3 regions of the Amycolatopsis sp. NPDC051372 genome follow, and region 3 is predicted to be linked to each of the others. Evidence: riboswitches for the same ligand, from Rfam matches in the RefSeq annotation. Region 3 holds a riboswitch; each other region holds the start of a gene.
The links. Region 3 has a riboswitch for cobalamin ahead of cobN (cobaltochelatase subunit CobN). Riboswitches for the same ligand answer to the same signal wherever they lie in the genome.
Positions count from the first base shown of each region.

Region 1 (5,856 bases), on a different contig from region 3:
GCCGGGCGGTGGTTCGCGCCGCCCGGCACCGGATCTACGGGTTGTTCAGTCCTGCTCGGCGCGGACCTGGCGGGCCGCCGCGACGAGGTGGCGCAACGCGGGCTCCACCTCGGCGTAGCGGCGCGTCTTGAGGCCGCAGTCGGGGTTCACCCACAGCCGGTGCGCCGGCATGGCGGCGACCGCCGTGCGCAGCAGGTCCGCGACCTCCTCGACGCCCGGCACGCGGGGCGAGTGGATGGCGTAGACGCCGGGGCCGACGCCGCGCGCGAACCCGCCGGCCGACAGGTCGGCGAGCACCTCCATCTTCGAGCGCGCGGCTTCGATGCTGGTCACGTCGGCGTCGAGGCCGTCGATCGCCGAGAGCACCTCGCCGAACTCCGAAATAACACATGTGCGTGTGGATCTGGGTGCCCTCGGCGGCTCCGGCCGTCGCGACGCGGAACGCCCGCACCGCCCAGTCGAAGTAGGACTCGCGCCCGGCCGCGCGCAGCGGCAGCAGCTCGCGCACGGCCGGCTCGTCGACCTGGATCACGCGCACGCCCGCGGTTTCGAGGTCGGCCACCTCGTCGCGGATCGCGAACGCGACCTGGAGGGCGGTGTCCGCGAGCGGCTGGTCGTCGCGCACGAACGACCACGCGAGGATCGTGACCGGGCCGGTGAGCATGCCCTTGATCGGCTTGTCCGTGCGGCTTTGCGCGTACCGCGCCCACGGCACGGTCATCGGCCGCGGGCGCGAGACGTCGCCGTAGAGGATCGGCGGGCGGACGCAGCGCGAGCCGTAGGACTGCACCCAGCCGTGCTCGGTCGAGGCGAACCCGGCGAGCTGCTCGGCGAAGTACTGCACCATGTCGTTGCGCTCGGGCTCGCCGTGCACCAGCACGTCGAGGCCCAGCTCCTCCTGTAGCCGCACCACGCGGTCGATCTCGGCGTGCATCTGGGCCACGTACGCGGCTTCGTCGAGCGTGCCTGCACGGTGGGCGGCGCGCGCCTTGCGGACGTCGGTGGTCTGCGGGAACGAGCCGATCGTGGTGGTCGGCAGTGGCGGCAGGCCGAGGGATTCCTGTTGCACGGCCGCCCGTTGCTCGTACGGCTCCCGCACGGCGTCCTCGCGCTTCAGCGCCGTCAGCCGCTTGCCCACGGCCGCGTCCGCCGGGTTTGTCGCGCGGTCAGTGACGGCCGCCCGCGCCGCCGACAGGTCCACCGGCTCGCCGCGCAGCGCCCGCCCGAGCAGCACGACCTCCGCGACCTTCTGGTCGGCGAACGCGAGCCAGCTCCCGAGTCGTGAATCGAGGGTCTCGGCCTCGACGTCGTAGGGCACGTGCAGCAGCGAGCACGACGTCGAGACGCTCACGTGCCGCGCGGTGCCGGCCAGCCGCGCGGCGCGTTCCAGCGCCCGGTCCGGGTCGGTGCGCCACACGTTGCGCCCGTCGACGACGCCGGCGAGCACCTCCTTGTCGCGCAACGCGCCTTCCGCGGCCACAGCGTCCACAAAGGACTCGTCGGTGACGAGGTCCACGGCCAGCGCCTCAACGGGGGAGCGGGCCAGCACGCCCAGCCCGCGGCCGAGCCCGCCGAAATACCCGGCGACGAGCAGCTTCGGCCGGTCCTCGGCCTTGGCCAGCACGTGGTACGCGCGGGTCAGCGCGTTGAGCTCCTTCGTGGTGCGGTCACCGGCGAACGCCGGCTCGTCGAGCTGCACCCACTCGACGCCCTCGGCCTTCAGCGCGGCGAGCAGCTCCGCGTATGCGGGCAGTAGCTCGTCGAGCAGCTCCAACGGTGCGAAATCCGGTTGTGTCGCCTTGCTGAGCAGCAGGAACGTGACCGGCCCGACGAGTACCGGCCGCGTCTCGATCCCCAGCTCCCGGGCCTCGCGCACCTCGTCGAGGGGCTTCGTGCACGACAGCGTGAAGCGCGAGCCGGGGCCCAGTTCGGGCACGAGGTAGTGGTAGTTGGTGTCGAACCACTTCGTCATTTCGAGCGCCGGCTCGTCCTGTACGCCGTGCGCGGCGGCGAAGTACGTGTCCAGCGATGAGAGGCCGAGGCGCGTGAAGCGCTCCGGCAGCGCGCCGAACAGCTCGGCGGTGTCGAGCACGTGGTCGTAGTGCGAGAACGTGCCGGACGGGATCGACTCCAGCCCGGCGTCGCGCAGTCGCGACCAGGTCCGTGCGCGCAGTTCGCGGCCGGTGGCGAGCAACTCCGCTTCGCCGGTGGTGCCCGCCCAACAGCGCTCCAGGGCGCGCTTGAGCTCCCGGGCCGGGCCGATGCGCGGGTATCCCAGGATGGTGGTGCCGATGGTGGTCACAGGCTCTCTCCTCGCGAGCTCGCCAACGAGCCCGGACACGCGAGAGCCGCGTTCGGTCAGGCCGTGTCCCACGGGGCCCGGACTCACGCACGCCGTCGGCGCACGTGCCACGGGCAGGTCTTCGGACTCGTGGGCGTCGACCTCGCGCCTACTCGCCGTCGCTTCCCAGGCTCGCGCCCAGTGCTTGACCACGAAATCGTGGTGACGGCTTTCGTTCCCACTCACCGCTGCGGGGCAGTCCCGGATTCACACCGGATTCCCTGTTGCCTCACCGGCACGACCGAAAAAAGCCCGGCCACGCCCTGGCGAACCTGTGGCGTGGCCGAGCCTAGCGGGTCGGGGTTGCGGGCGGCACAAGCCGCGCCCCGGTCCCAGAGTCCGGGATCAGTCCGCTGTGATCAATCCCAGTCCAGCGCGCCGCCCGACTGGTACTCGATCACGCGGGTCTCGAAGAAGTTCTTCTCCTTCTTCAGGTCCATCGCCTCCGACATCCACGGGAACGGGTTCTCCGTCTCCCCGAAGATCGGCGCGAGGCCGATCTGCTGGGCGCGCCGGTCGGTGATGAAGTGCATGTACTGCTCGCATAGCTGCGCCGAGAGGCCCAGCATGCCGCGCGGCATGGTGTCGCGCGCGTAGCGGACTTCCAGCTCGCACGCGTCCTGCAGCATCTGCCGGATCTCCGCCTGGAACTCTTCGGTCCACAGGTGCGGGTTCTCGATCTTGATCTGGTTGATGCAGTCGATGCCGAAGTTCAGGTGGATCGACTCGTCACGCAGGATGTACTGGTACTGCTCGGCGATGCCGACCATCTTGTTGCGGCGCCCGAGCGAGAGGATCTGCGCGAAGCCGGTGTAGAACCACATGCCCTCGAAGATCACGTAGAACGCCACGAGGTCGCGCAGGAACGCCTGGTCGGCCTCCGGCGTGCCGGTCTCGAAGTCCGGGTTCTCGAGGTTCTGCGTGTACTTGAGCGCCCACGCGTCCTTCTCGGAGATGGACGGCACCTCGCGGTACATGTTGAACAGCTCGCCCTCGACCAGGCCGAGGCTTTCGCAGATGTACTGGAAGGTGTGCGTGTGCACGGCTTCCTCGAACGCCTGGCGCAGCAGGTACTGACGGCACTCGGGGTTGGTGATCTGGCGGTACACGGCGAGCACGATGTTGTTGGCCACCAACGACTCCGCGGTGGCGAAGAAGCCGAGGTTGCGCTTGAGCATCTGGCGCTCGTCCTCGGTCAGGCCGTCAGGCGACTTCCACAGCGCGATGTCGGCCTGCATGGCGACCTCGGTCGGCATCCAGTGGTTGTTGCATGCGGCGAGGTACTTGTCCCACGCCCAGCGGTACTTCATGGGCAGCAGCTGGTTCACGTCTGCGCGCGCGTTGATCATGCGCTTGTCGTCGACGTTGATCCGGGCGGCGCCGACCTCGATCTCGCCGAGGCCGGTGGCGTCCGTGGTCTCCACGTTGGTCATCAAGAGGCTCCAAGAAAAGGCTCGCCGGCGGTGCGGCCGGTTCGCGCCGGTCGCACCGCCGGCGAGGAGGTCACTGGCAGGCTTCGCAGTCGGGGTCGTCGATGCGGCAGGCGGCGCCTTCGGTGGCGACGAAGTCGATGTCGTCGACCTTCGGCATTTCCTTCGGCTCGGCGGGCTTGGCGGCCGGGACCGCGGCGGGCACGGCCGCGGCGGGGCTCGCCGGGACAGCGGCCGAGGGCGACGGCACGGGCGCAGTCGCCGGGACCGGCGTCGAGGCCGGAGCAGCGGCGGCGGCCGGGGCGGCCGAGACCGCGTTCAGCTTGCCGTCGGTGCCGCGCAGGGTGCTCTTCTCCACGTGCGTCGCCGACTGCGCGCGCAGGTAGTACGTGGTCTTGAGGCCCTTGTGCCACGCGTAGCGGTACAGCTCGTCGAGCTTGCGCCCGCTCGGCGCCGCGATGTAGAGGTTCAGCGACTGCGCCTGGTCGATCCACTTCTGCCGGACCGAGCCCGCGTCCACGATCCACTTCGACTCGATCTCGAACGCGGTGGCGTAGAGCGCCTTGAGGTCGTCCGGCACGCGGTCGATCTGGCCGAGGCTGCCGTCGAAGTACTTCAGGTCGCTGACCATGACCTCGTCCCACAGACCGCGGGCCTTGAGGCTCTTGACCAGGTGCGGGTTCACCACGGTGAAGTCGCCCGACATGTTCGACTTCACGTACAGGTTCTGGAACAGCGGCTCGATCGACTGGCCGACGCCGGAGATGTTGGAGATCGTCGCGGTCGGCGCGATCGCCATCACGTTGGAGTTGCGCATGCCGACGGTCTTCACTCGCTCGCGCAGCGGCGCCCAGTCCAGCGTCGTGGAGGTGTCGACGGCGAGGGCGTCGCCCTGGCGCGCGTCGATCAGCAGCTGCATCGAGTCGATCGGCAGGATGCCGCGGCTCCACAGCGAACCCTCGAACGTCTGATACTGGCCGCGCTCCTCGGCGAGGTCGGTCGACGCGGAGATCGCGTAGTAGGACACGTGCTCCATGCTCAGGTCGGCGAACTTCACCGCCTCCTGCGAAGCGAACGGAACGCCGATCTCGAACAGCGCGTCCTGGTAGCCCATGATGCCCAGGCCCACCGGGCGGTGGCGCAGGTTGGAGCGGCGCGCCTCCGGGATCGTGTAGAAGTTGATGTCAATCACGTTGTCGAGCATGCGCACGGCGGTGCGCACGGTCTTCTCGAGGCGCTTCGTGTCGAGGCCCGCGGGCGTCACGTGCTTGAGCAGGTTCACCGAGCCGAGGTTGCAGACCGCGACCTCGTCGATGTTGGTGTTCAGCGTGATCTCGGTGCACAGGTTCGAGGAGTGCACCACGCCGACGTGCTGCTGCGGCGAGCGCAGGTTGCACGGGTCCTTGAACGTGATCCACGGGTGGCCGGTCTCGAACAGCATCGTCAGCATGCGGCGCCACAGGTCGACGGCGCGCAGGCGGCGGAAGACCTTGATCTCGCCGCGGTCGGCGGCGGCCTCGTACTCGCGGTAGCGCTCGGCGAACGCGTTGCCGTAGAGGTCGTGCAGGTCCGGCGTCTCGTTGGGGGAGAACAGGGTCCACTGCGCGTCGGCCTCCACGCGGCGCAGGAACTCGTCCGGCACCCAGTTGGCCGTGTTCATGTCGTGCGTGCGGCGGCGGTCGTCACCGGTGTTCTTGCGCAGGTCGAGGAATTCCTCGATGTCCACGTGCCACGTCTCGAGGTACGCGCACGCCGCGCCCTTGCGCTTGCCGCCCTGGTTCACGGCGACGGCGGTGTCGTTGGCGATCTTGAGGAACGGCACGACACCTTGCGACTGGCCGTTGGTGCCCTTGATGTGGGCGCCGAGGCCGCGCACCGGGGTCCAGTCGTTGCCGAGGCCGCCCGAGTACTTGGCCAGCAGCGCGTTGTTCTTGTACGCCTGGAAGATCGAGTCCAGGTCGTCGTCCACAGTGGTCAGGAAGCACGACGAGAGCTGGGCGCGCGTGGTGCCCGAGTTGAACAGCGTCGGCGTCGAGGCCATGAAGTGGAACGTGGAGAGCAGCTCGTAGAACTCGATCGCGCGGG
Region 1 is NZ_JBFBAF010000010.1:208,107-213,962, forward strand. Features, by position in the region: partial or broken gene metE (5-methyltetrahydropteroyltriglutamate--homocysteine S-methyltransferase) at 46-2,302, opposite strand; cobalamin riboswitch at 2,397-2,612, opposite strand; gene AB0M56_RS17865 (ribonucleotide-diphosphate reductase subunit beta) at 2,701-3,774, opposite strand; gene AB0M56_RS17870 (ribonucleoside-diphosphate reductase subunit alpha) at 3,845-5,856, opposite strand, start outside.
Region 1: linked by a shared signal. The riboswitch ahead of metE (5-methyltetrahydropteroyltriglutamate--homocysteine S-methyltransferase) and the one ahead of cobN (cobaltochelatase subunit CobN) in region 3 are both predicted to bind cobalamin.

Region 2 (5,856 bases), on a different contig from region 3:
CCCTGATCGGGCAGCGCGGCAAGGTCGAGCGCGCCGAGCTGGAGAAGACGTTCAACATGGGCGTCGGCATGGTCGCGATCGTGTCGGCCGAGGACGTCGACCGGGCGCTGGCCGTGCTGACCGCGCGCCACGTGCCGGCGTGGATCCTCGGCGACGTGCAGCCGGCCGACAACCCCGACGGCCCGCGTGCCGTGCTCTCGGGCGACCACCCGCGGTTCTAGAAACGCGGTTGTCGCGGCTGGAAGACTGGACAGCGTGGCATCAGTAGCAGAGGACGTGGTTGTCGGCTCCCGGTTCGTGATTCCGGCGGCCGAGTTGAGCGAGCGCTTCTCCCGGTCGTCCGGACCGGGCGGGCAGGGCGTGAACACCACCGACTCGCGCGTGGAGCTCTCGTTCGACGTCGCGCGGTCGGCGGTGATCCCGGAGTCGTTGCGCGAGCGGATCGTGGCGCGGCTGGCGGGTCGCCTGGTCGACGGCGTGATCACCATCGCGGCCAGCGAGCAGCGTTCGCAGCTGCAGAACCGCGACGCCGCGCGTGAACGCCTCGCCGACCTGCTGATCAAGGCTTCCGCGCCGCCGCCGGCCAAGCGGCGTCCCACCAAACCCTCCCGGGGTTCGAAGGAACGCCGCCTGGCCGCGAAGAAACGCCGCAGCGACGTGAAACGCGGCCGCGGCGGCCGGTTCGACGACTAGCTCACCGACAGGTGCACGCACTCGCCGGCCGGCTGGTAGCCGACGCGGCGGTAGACCGTGGCGATGCCCAGATCGCCCGGGGTGAGGAAGGCCGTGGGGCCACCTCGCTCGTGGACCAGACGCGTGAGATGCGCCGTGATCGCCGCGGCGATTCCCCGGCGGCGGTAGGCCTCGGCGACGGCGATGCCGGCGATCTCGGCCGCGCCGTCCACGATGTCCAGCGCGAACCCGCCGCCGATCACCGCGCCCGTCGCGGTGTCCTCGGCGCGCACGGCGCGGTCGCCGAACGAGCGGGTGCTCGCCAGTTCGGCGTCGGACACCTCCGGGGACTCGCCGAAGGCCACGTTCTGCGCCGAACGCAGGCTGCGCAGGTCGGCGTCCGTCTCCGGAACACGGAGCACGATCCCGGCGGGTGCCGGGTGGTCCACGAAGTCGGCCGGGGTGCAGGTCATGAGCGGGATGCGCCGCTCGAGCGAGTAGCCCTGCGCGACGAGGAGGTCCTCCAGGCCGGGCGCGGCTTCGGTGAAGAACTCGAGCCGGGGCTGCAGGCCGCGGCCCGCGTACGCCTCGGTCAGCGCGGTGATCTCCGCCGGTGACGGCTCGGCGCCGTCATCGGGGATCGCGTAGTTGAGCATCGGGTGGCCGGTGGTGCGGGAGAAGGTCGCGAGGAACGGGCCGATCCGTTCGACGTCACGGCCTCGGGGCGCGGTGGCACGGACATACGCCTGAAGGGCGGACATGCTGGGTGATCCCTTTCGGGGTCGAAGGAGACACACGCGCGCTGCCGAGAAGGGCAGGGCATGGGAGGACGGCTGACGGGCTCGCGTCAGGCCTGACCTCGGCCGTCGCGAGCAGCGGCGGCAAACATAGGCGTTCCTTCGTCCGAAGATCCGAGAGCTTTCAGTGTCCCAGCTGGGGCAACCGATTTAACTCAGCGCCGTTCGCGGTGGCCGATCCCGGCGTAGCGCGTGTCCCACACCGAACGCGGCACGCGCAGGCGGACAGGCGCGTTGCAGACGGTCCGACGCACCTGCTGCGGGATCGCGACCACGGGCACCACGTCGAAGTAGCGCCAGCCGCGGCGGGTCAGGGCGGCACCGAGCGCGGCGCCGATGGTGTTGAGCAGCACGTCGTCGGTCGAGGTCACGCGGCCGCTGTGGATGAGGAACTGCGTGACCTCCACCAGCACGGACGCGCTCAAGGCGGTGAGCGTGATCCGGCTGATCGACCGCAGCCGGCGCAGGCGCAGCGGCACGAGCGCGCCCAGCGGGCACAGGAGAAGCAGGTTGCCGACGACTTGCCAAAGCGATCCGTCGTCGGACAGCGCGGCGGCGAGGTCGGCACCGGGCACGAGATCGAGGGTGCTCCCCGAAGCTGTGCCGACAGGCATGATGACCAGGCAGAGCACGAGCGCGCCGATCGTCACCGCCGTCACGTCGACGGCCGCGGTCGCCGACGCGTGGCCGAGGCTGATGCTGCTTCTTCGCCGCCTCCGCGCGGCGAGCAAGGGCCAGCAGAGCAGCGCGTACGGCAACGCGATGGCCGTGATCGGGATGATCCCCCAGAAAGCGCGCAGCAAGGCGCCCATGCGCTTCCCTTCTCGAACCCCTCTGAACTGCTTCTTCCCGCCCTCCCAAGATCAACCTTCGCATTGCCGGTTCGAGTCGGCATGCTCAGCGGGCCGCACTATTCGGTGATCTTTCCGGTGGCGCGAAACGGCTTCCCGTGGTTCGGTCGAGGCGCGGACCGTCCATAGTGGATGCTGTGGACAACCCTGTGGAAGGATTTCGCCGACTTGGTGAAAAGCCTTGTTTCACAACGGAAATCAAGGGTTCGAGCCTGTGTACTACCCGGCGAGCTCGCGCGCCTTCCCGATGAGCGCGGACAGGTGCAGGCCACGGTGGACGTCGCACGGATGCGTGGTCGTGCCACTCGCGACCATGGCCGCGAAGTCGTCCAGCAGTGCCGTGTAGGACTCCCCGGCGGTGCCCGGTTTGCGACCGAGCGTCCGGTAGCCGTGCTCGCCGTAGACCGCGACCTCGACCACGCTCGGCTGAACCGGCAGTCGCAGCGACAGCGTCGCGGTGCTCGTGGCGCCGCCCTCGTGGGCGAACATCAGCTGCCACAGGTCGTCGGGGCCACGGTGAGCCGCGAGCACGTCGGTGATGCGGCCGAGGGCGGCGTCGAGCAGGTCGAACGCGTGCGGGCCGATGTCGGCGAGCGCGCCACCGGCCGCGTCGAGGCGCCAGGCCGAGGTCGAGTACTGCCCGCCGAGCAGCGCGCCCGACAGCCAGCGCGCGCCACCGCCGCGCCAGCCGCCCGAGGCGGCGAGGCCGTCGAGCCACTCGCGCGTCTGCTGGGAGAACCGCAGCGTGAGCATCACGAGCGACGCGACGCCGGCTTTGTCCACGGCGTCGGCCAGCCGCTGGGCGCTCGCCAGGTCGGCGGCGATCGGCTTCTCGAGGATCAGGTGCTTGCCGGTCTCGGCCGCGCGCGTCGCGATCTCCGCCTGCACGGCGGGCGGCACGGCGAAGGCGAGGGCGTCGACCAGCGAGAACAGCTCGTCGAGGTCGTCGGTGCCGACGGCTCCGTGGGCCTCGGCCAGCGGACGGGCGCTGGTGATGCGGCGCGCCCACACGGCGGTGAGCTCGGTGCCGGGGTGTTCGGTCAGGCCCGGCGCGTGCACCGTGGTCGCCCAGGGACCGGTTCCGACGAGGCCGATGCGCAGCTGTCCGACGTCCACGCCCGGCAGTGTAAGTGTGTCCGGCGCCGCTTCCGGCGGGTACCTCCGGTGGGTTAACGTCGGTCAGCTGTACACCACGATCGGGGGAAGCCGGTGGGAATCCGGCGCTGACCCGCAACCGTGAGCGGCCGCCCGTGCGGCCGTGAGCCGGATCGCCCGCCGTGGTCCGATTCGATGCGAGGTTCATCAACGATGCGGTTGTTCCCTGTCTTTTCTGCCCGGCTCCTTGCCGTGGCCGCGCTCCTGGTCACCGCCGGTCTGTCCGGTGCGAGTCCCGCCACCGCGACCGTGCCCGGCAAGGGCGCCGCGGGGTACTGCCCCGACGCCACGGGCGTGACGGTGGTCGTCGACTTCCAGGACCTCAGTGGCGACACCCTGATCCGCTGCGCGCCCGGGCCGCAGGCCGACGGCGTGGCGGCCATGCAGAACGCGGGCCTCGACATCGCGGGCGTCGGCAAGTACGGCCTCGCGCTGATCTGCAAGATCGAGGGCAAACCGGCCGACCAGTCGTGCTCGGGGATGCCGCCGGAGAGCGCGTCGTGGAGCTTCTGGACGGCGACCGACGGTGGCAAGTGGGCTTCGAGCCAGGTCGGCGTGCAGGGCTGGAAGCCGCCGGCGGGGAGCTTCGAGGGCTGGTCGTTCGCGCACAAGAAGTCCTTCCAGGACTACCCGCCGCCGCGGGTGGCGCCGGTGCGGAAGGCCAACGTGCCTGCGCCCGCGGCCGCGGCCACGGATTCCGGCGGCAGCGGTTTCCCGTGGAGCCTGGTGATCGGGCTCGTCGTGATCGCGGTGCTCGTCGTCGCGGGTGTGGTCGTCGGGCTGCGGCGCAGGCGTGCTGCCCGGTAACGCGCGGGCTCTGCACCCGGGCGCGTGGTGGGTGTGGGCGCTCGCGCTCGCCGTCGCCGCCAGCCGCACCACCAACCCGCTGCTGCTCGCGCTGGTGATCGCCGTGGCCGGGTTCGTGGTGGTGAACCGCCGGGGCGACGCGCCGTGGGCGCTGGCTTTTCGGGTGTACGCGCTGGTCGCGGGCGTGATCGTGGTGTCGCGCGTGCTGTTCCGCATCCTCAGCGGCGGCGAGGACGGCGGCCACGTGCTCTTCACGCTGCCGACGATCCCGCTGCCCGCCGCGGCCGCCGGGATCGAGCTGCTGGGGCCGACGTCGGCGGAGGAGCTGCTCGGCGGCTTTTACGACGGGCTGCGGCTGGCCACGATCGTGCTCTGCGTCGGCGCCGCCAACGCGCTGGCCAACCCGAAACGCCTGCTCAAGGCCGTGCCCGGCGCGTTGGCCGAGGTCAGCACGGCCGTCACGGTGGCGCTTTCGGTCGCGCCCCAGCTGGTGGAGAGCGTGCAGCGGGTGCGGCGCGCGCGACGGCTGCGGGCGGCGCGCGGCCGGGGGCTGAGGTTCGTGAAGGGGGTTTTCGTGCCGGTGCTCGCCGACGCGATGGACCGCTCGCTCCTGCTGGCGGCGGCCATGGACTCGCGCGGCTACGGCCGGCGTGGCTACCTCGCGCCGCGCGTGCGGGTGCTGATCGCGACCTGCGTGCTCGCGGGGCTGTTCGGGGTCGCCGTCGGGGTGTACGGGGTGCTCGACGGGTCGTCGAGCTGGCTCGGCGTGCCCATGCTGGTGGCGGGCTTGGCCGTGGCGTCCGCCGGGTTCGTGCTGGGCGGACGGCGGATCCGGCGGACGGCGTACCGGCCTGATCCGTGGCGGCTGCCGGAGACGTTGGTGGTGCTGTGTGGGGTCGCGTCGGCGGGGCTGCTGCTGGCTTCCTCGCCGGCGCAGCTGGCCACGTCGGTGAGCCCGCCGAGCTGGCCGACGTTGCCCTTGCTGCCGGCGTTGGCCGTGTTGATCGCGGCGTTGCCGGCCTGGCTCGCGCCGCGGCCACTGCCCGTCGCCGAGGTGGCTCGATGATCGAGTTTTCACAGGTCACCGTCACCTACGACGGAGCTTCCTCGCCGGTGCTGCGCGGCGTCGACCTCGTGGTGGAGGAAGGCGAGCTGTGCCTCGTGGCCGGGCGCACGGGGGTCGGCAAGTCGACTTTTCTCGGCGCCATCAACGGGCTCGTGCCCCACTTCACCGGCGGGACCCTGGCCGGGCGCGTGCTCGTCGACGGCCTGGACACAGCCACGCACCTGCCGCGTGAGCTGGCCTCGGTGGTCGGCGTCGTGGGGCAGGACCCGCTCGCCGGGTTCGTCACGGACACCGTCGAGGAAGAGCTCGCATACGCGATGGAGCAGCTGGCCGTGGCGCCCGACGTGATGCGCAAGCGCGTCGAGGAGACGCTCGACCTCCTGGGCATCGCCGAGCTGCGCGACCGTCCACTTCGGACGCTTTCGGGCGGCCAGCAGCAGCGCGTGGCGATCGGGTCCGTGCTCACGGCGCACCCGCGCGTGCTCGTGCTGGACGAGCCGACGTCCGC
Region 2 is NZ_JBFBAF010000001.1:414,156-420,011, forward strand. Features, by position in the region: gene purM (phosphoribosylformylglycinamidine cyclo-ligase) at 1-221, shown strand, start outside; gene arfB (alternative ribosome rescue aminoacyl-tRNA hydrolase ArfB) at 277-693, shown strand; gene AB0M56_RS01990 (GNAT family N-acetyltransferase) at 690-1,433, opposite strand; gene AB0M56_RS01995 (VanZ family protein) at 1,625-2,281, opposite strand; gene AB0M56_RS02000 (Gfo/Idh/MocA family oxidoreductase) at 2,540-3,436, opposite strand; cobalamin riboswitch at 3,480-3,615, shown strand; gene AB0M56_RS02005 (hypothetical protein) at 3,668-4,282, shown strand; gene AB0M56_RS02010 (CbiQ family ECF transporter T component) at 4,272-5,348, shown strand; gene AB0M56_RS02015 (ATP-binding cassette domain-containing protein) at 5,345-5,856, shown strand, end outside.
Region 2: linked by a shared signal. The riboswitch ahead of AB0M56_RS02005 (hypothetical protein) and the one ahead of cobN (cobaltochelatase subunit CobN) in region 3 are both predicted to bind cobalamin.

Region 3 (5,856 bases):
GAACTCGCGCGCGACAGCCAGCAACGCGGCCACAGCTTCGTCACGCGGCACGGACCAGCCGGTGTCCACGCCCGCGAGCAGCACCGTGCCCGCGTCGGACGTCACCGCGCGCCAGCACACATCGGCGCCTTCACCCGCGACGTCACCCCGGCCGTCGTCGAACGCGAACAGGAACCGCCCCGGCAGCTCGGCCAGCTCCGGCTCGGCGCACAAGGCCACGTCCAGCTCCCCCGCCAGCCCGCGGACGTCAGCGGTCCCGCCGTGCACCCCGCTCAACGGCGAGGCCAGCACGTTGCGTACCCGCTCGTGCGTCGGCGAAGGCAACAACCCGGCAGCCATGAGCCTCGACGCGAGGCCGGGCCGCCGCACCCCACGCAGCTGGACGTTGCCCCGCGAGGTGAGGTGCACGTCGCCGTCACCGAAGTCTTCGGCGCAGGAAGCCAGCACCCGCAATCGCTCCGCGGAGACGACCCCGCCGGGCAGGCGCACGCGGGCGAGCGGTCCGTCCGCCGCGTCGTGCGTGGCGAAGACGCCGGGGCAGGCGTCGGCGCGTACGCGGGCAGGGCTGGACATGCCGCTCACTGTAGCTGGCTGCGGATTGAGCAGGATTGCGATCGTACGTAGTAGGTATGCTACATTTCGTCGCACACAAACGATGGGGGTGGATTCGGTTGAGGAATCCAGAGGAAGTCGTGCTGCGGGTCGAGGGCTTGCGCATGAGATACGGCGCCAACGACGTGCTCCACGGCGTCGACTTCAAGGCCTACCGCGGCGAAGTGCTCTGCCTGCTCGGGCCCAACGGCGCCGGCAAGACGACCACGATCGAGATCCTCGAGGGTTTCCGGATGCGGTCGGCGGGCGACGTCGAGGTGCTCGGCACCGATCCCGCGCGCGGCGGTGAGGACTGGCGGGCACGGCTGGGGGTCGTGCTCCAGTCCTGGCGAGACCACGGGAAATGGCGCGTGCGCGAACTGCTGACGCACCTCGGCGAGTACTACGCGCCCTACTCGACCGACACGATCCGCCGCCCGTGGGACACGCGCGAGCTGATCGACGCCGTCGGGCTCACCCCGCACGCGGACAAGAAGATCCGGCAGCTCTCCGGCGGGCAGCGGCGCCGCCTCGACGTCGCGATCGGCATCGTCGGCCGGCCCGAACTGCTCTTCCTCGACGAACCGACAGCGGGCTTCGACCCCGAGGCGCGGCGCGAGTTCCACGACCTCGTGCACCGCCTGACCGACGACGAGGACACCACGATCCTGCTCACCACCCACGACCTCGACGAGGCCGAGAAGCTGGCCGACCGGATCCTCATTCTCAACGGCGGCCGGATCGTCGCCGACAGTTCCGCCGACGAGCTCAGCCGCCGGATCTCCGGCGAGGCCGAGGTGCGCTGGTCCGTCCACGGGCAGCACTTCGTGCACTCCACCACGGAGGCCACGAAGTACGTATTCGAGCTCTTCAAGCAGCACGGCGAGGCCGTGGCCGACCTGGAAGTCCGCCGCGCGTCCCTGGAGGACACCTACATGACCCTGGTGCACCGCGCCGAGGCCGGACTCGTGGAAGCGGGTGTGTGATGACTGCGATGACCACGCCGATGGCGTTCGCCGCGGCCGCGAAGCGAAGGGCCCTGCGCACCGGGTTGCGCCGCGGGCTGACCGAGTTCCGCCAGCAGTGGACCAACCGCGACGACGTGCTCGGCCAGGTGGTCTGGCTGGTCCTGATCCTGACCACGCTGTTCTTCATGCGCAACGCGCACCTGCCCGGCACGTCGTTCTCGCTGGGCACCGCGACCGTGCCGAGCGTGCTCGGCGCCGGGATCGTGTTCAACGGCCTCTCGGGCGCGGCCGGCCAGCTCGTGATCGACCGCGAGGACGGCACGCTGCTGCGCGCCAAGGCCACGCCCAACGGCATGCTCGGCTACCTCCTCGGCAAGATCGTGTCGCTCTCGCTCATGCAGGTGGCCGGCCTGGTCGTGGTGCTGGTGCCGTGCCTGTTCCTGTTCTCCGGGCTGGCCGCGGACGGCGTGTGGTCGTGGCTCGACCTGATCTGGGTCCTGGTGCTCGGGCTCCTGGCCACGCTGCCGCTGGGCGCCGCGATCGGCTCGCTCATCCGCGACCCGCGGGCGATGGCCCTGGTCATGCTGCCGGTCACGGGCCTGACCGCGATCTCCGGCATCTTCTACCCGATCACGGCCCTGCCGGTCTGGGTGCAGGGCATCGCCCAGGTGTTCCCGATGTACTGGCTCGGCCTCGGCATGCGCTCGGCGCTGCTGCCGGACTCGGCGGTGGTGGTGGAGATCGGGCAGTCGTGGCGGCCCTGGTGGACCCTCGGCGTGCTGGTCGTGTGGGCCGTGATCGGATTGGCGCTGGCCCCGGTGCTGCTGCGGCGCATGGCGCGGCGGGAATCCGGGTCGTCGGTGGCCGAACGACGGGAGAGGGCACTGCAGCGTGTGTGATCCGCGGTGAGCGAGAACGTCTACAACCGCATCGCGGTGCTGCGCGCCGAACGCGGGATCTCGCGCCGGCAGCTGGCCGACGCGCTCGGCGTGCACTACCAGACGATCGGGTACCTGGAACGCGGCGAGTACAGCCCGAGCCTCCACCTGGCCCTGCGCATCGCGGAGTTCTTCGAGGTGGCCGTGGAGGTGCTCTTCTCCACCGAGCCGTTCCCGCGGATCGGCGACCGGTCGGCGTAGAACGGATGGGGTGACCGCCCACCTGCACGCCGCCGAGGACTTCATCGACCGCCTCTCGCCGGAGGCCAACCGTTACAAGGCCTCCGGCGAGCCCGACGTCGTGAGCTGGACTCGGCCGCGGCGCAACCACACGCAGTGCGCCTCGTTCCAGACCCAGCTGCTCAAGCACGTCTACGACTGGGCCGACGACGAGTTCTTCACCACCCACTTCCGCTCGGTGAGCCCGCCTTCGCGCACGTACCGGTGGGTCTTCGAACAGCAGCAGGTGCCGCACTTCGCACGCGTGGACGCCGTCGCCGATCTGCGCCCCGGCGATCTCGTGGTGATCGACTACGGGCACCGCCGGCCGACGAACACGGGGCACATCGCGCTGGTGCGGGGCACGCCCGTCGTGGACGAGGACAAGTCGTACGTCGTGCCCGTGGCCGATTGCACCGCCGACCCGCACGGCACGTCACCGGACTTCCCCGACAGCCGCTCCCCCACAGGTCAGGGCGCCGGTTACGGGCACCTGGTCTTGCACGCGTCGCCGGATACGGGCGGCTTCGCGGGTTACGCGTGGAGCGTCACGGCCCAGCGGTCCCACCGCGTGGCCGAGCGGCCGATCGTGGCCGTGCGCGTGGTCTGAGACGTCACCTTGACGCGGGCTCGCACGCCCGTGAGAGTGAGTGGCGAACCACGCGTCGGCAGGTGGAGGAACCCGGTGAGAGTCCGGGACGGTCCCGCCACTGTGACCCGGAGTGATCCGGGGAGCCAGGAACTCCCGCCGGCGCGACCTACGACCCGGGGCGCGGACACCCCGAGTGAGGAACGCCGTGATCCTGCTGCTGTCCACTTCGGACACCGATCTGCTCAGCGCCCGGGCTTCACAGGGTGTGTTCCGGCTCGCGAACCCGGCCCGGCTCGACGTCGCGGACCTGCCGGGGCTGCTGGACGGCGCGCCGATCGTCGTGGTCCGGATCCTGGGCACGCCGCGGTCGTGGCAGGAGGGCCTGGACACGCTGCGTGCCTCGGGCTCGCACGTGGTGGTGCTGGGCGGTGAGCAGACGCCGGACGCGGAGCTGATGAAGCTCTCCACCGTGCCGGCGGGCATCGCGGCCGAGGCGCACGCGTACCTCGCGCAGGGCGGGCCGGAGAACCTCACGCAGCTGCACCGGTTCCTGTCCGACACGCTGCTGCTGACCGGCGACGGCTTCGAGCCGCCCGCGCAGCTGCCGTCGTGGGGGGTGCTGGAGCGCGCTTCTTCGGGTCCGGCGGACGGCCCGGTCGTCGGGATCCTCTACTACCGCGCGCACCACCTGTCCGGGAACACCGGGTTCGTCCACGCGCTGGCCGACGCGATCGAGGCCGCGGGCGGGCGCGCGCTGCCGATCCACTGCGCGTCGCTGCGCAACCGCGAGCCGGAGATGATGGCCGAGCTGGGTCGTGCCGACGCGCTGCTGGTCACGGTGCTGGCGGCGGGCGGCACGCGGCCCTCGGAGGCCGGCGCGGGGGGCGACGACGAGGCGTGGGACGTCGCCGAGATGGCGGGGCTCGACATCCCGATCCTGCAGGCGCTGTGCCTCACCAGCGACCGCGCGACGTGGTCGTCGAGCGACGAGGGCCTGTCGCCGCTGGACGCGGGCAACCAGATGGCCGTGCCGGAGTTCGACGGCCGGCTGATCACGGTGCCGTTCTCCTTCAAGGAGTTCGACGAAGACGGCCTGCCGCGCTATGTCGCCGACGCCGAGCGCGCTTCGCGGGTGGCCGGGATCGCGCTGGCGCACGCGCGGCTGCGCCACACGCCTCCCGCGTCGCGGCGCATCGCGCTGATGCTCTCGGCGTACCCGACGAAGCACTCGCGGGTGGGCAACGCCGTGGGGCTGGACACGCCGGCGTCGGCGATCAAGCTGCTGCGGCTCATGCGTTCGCAGGGTTACGACCTGGGCGCCGACGCGTTCCCCGGCGTCGAGCCGACGGGCACCGACCAGCCGGACGGCGACGCGTTGATCCACGCGCTGATCGCCGCCGGCGGGCAGGACCCGGAGTGGCTGACGGAGGAACAGCTCTCGGGCAACCCGATCCGGGTCCCCGCGGCGCGGTACCGCTCGTGGTTCACCGAGTTGCCCGCGGAGCTGCGCGAGGCGATGGAGCAGCACTGGGGTCCGGCACCGGGCTCGCTCTATGTCGACACATCGGCAAATCCCGAGGGCGACATCGTCCTGGCGTCGCTCCAGTCGGGCAACGTCGTGATCATGATCCAGCCGCCGCGCGGGTTCGGCGAGAACCCCGTGGCGATCTACCACAACCCGGACCTGCCGCCGAGCCACCACTACCTCGCCGCGTACCGCTGGCTGGAGGAGGAGTTCGGCGCGCACGCCGTGGTGCACCTGGGCAAACACGGTTCGCTGGAGTGGCTGCCGGGCAAGACGGCGGGCCTGTCGGCGTCCTGCGCGCCCGACGCCGTTTTGGGCAACCTGCCGCTGATCTACCCGTTCCTCATCAACGACCCGGGCGAGGGCGCGCAGGCGAAACGGCGGGCGCACGCCACGATCGTCGACCACCTGATCCCGCCGATGGCGCGGGCCGAGTCCTACGGCGACCTCGCGCGGCTCGAGCAGCTGATGGACGAGCACGCGAACATCGCCGCGATGGACCCGGCCAAACTGCCGGCCATCCGCGCCCAGATCTGGACGCTGATCCAGGCGGCGAAGCTCGACCACGACCTGGGTGTCGCCGAGCGCCCGCACGACGTGGAGTTCGACGACTTCCTGCTGCACATCGACGGCTGGCTCTGCGAGGTGAAGGACGCGCAGATCCGCGACGGCCTGCACATCCTCGGTGAGGCCCCCGTCGGCGAGGCGCGCGTGAACCTCGTGCTGGCGATGCTGCGGGCCCAGCAGATGTGGGGCGGCAAGCAGGGGGCGGTGCCGGGACTGCGTTCGGCGTTGGGGCTGAAGGAGAACTCCGACGCCCCGCTGTCCGAAGTGGACGCGGTCGAGACCACGGCGCGGTCGCTGGTGGTGGCGATGGAAACGCGTTCGTGGGCTGCGTCGGCCGCGCCCGCCGTGGTCTCTGAAGTTCTGGGCACCGCGGACGCGGAAGTTTCGCGGGTGCTGACGTTCGCGGCTTCCGAGATCGTCCCCCGGCTGGCGGGTACCTCGGGCGAGATTTCCGCG
Region 3 is NZ_JBFBAF010000013.1:64,077-69,932, reverse strand. Features, by position in the region: gene AB0M56_RS20790 (precorrin-3B synthase) at 1-573, opposite strand, end outside; gene AB0M56_RS20785 (ABC transporter ATP-binding protein) at 717-1,577, shown strand; gene AB0M56_RS20780 (ABC transporter permease) at 1,577-2,458, shown strand; gene AB0M56_RS20775 (helix-turn-helix transcriptional regulator) at 2,465-2,698, shown strand; gene AB0M56_RS20770 (hypothetical protein) at 2,709-3,326, shown strand; cobalamin riboswitch at 3,354-3,481, shown strand; gene cobN (cobaltochelatase subunit CobN) at 3,514-5,856, shown strand, end outside.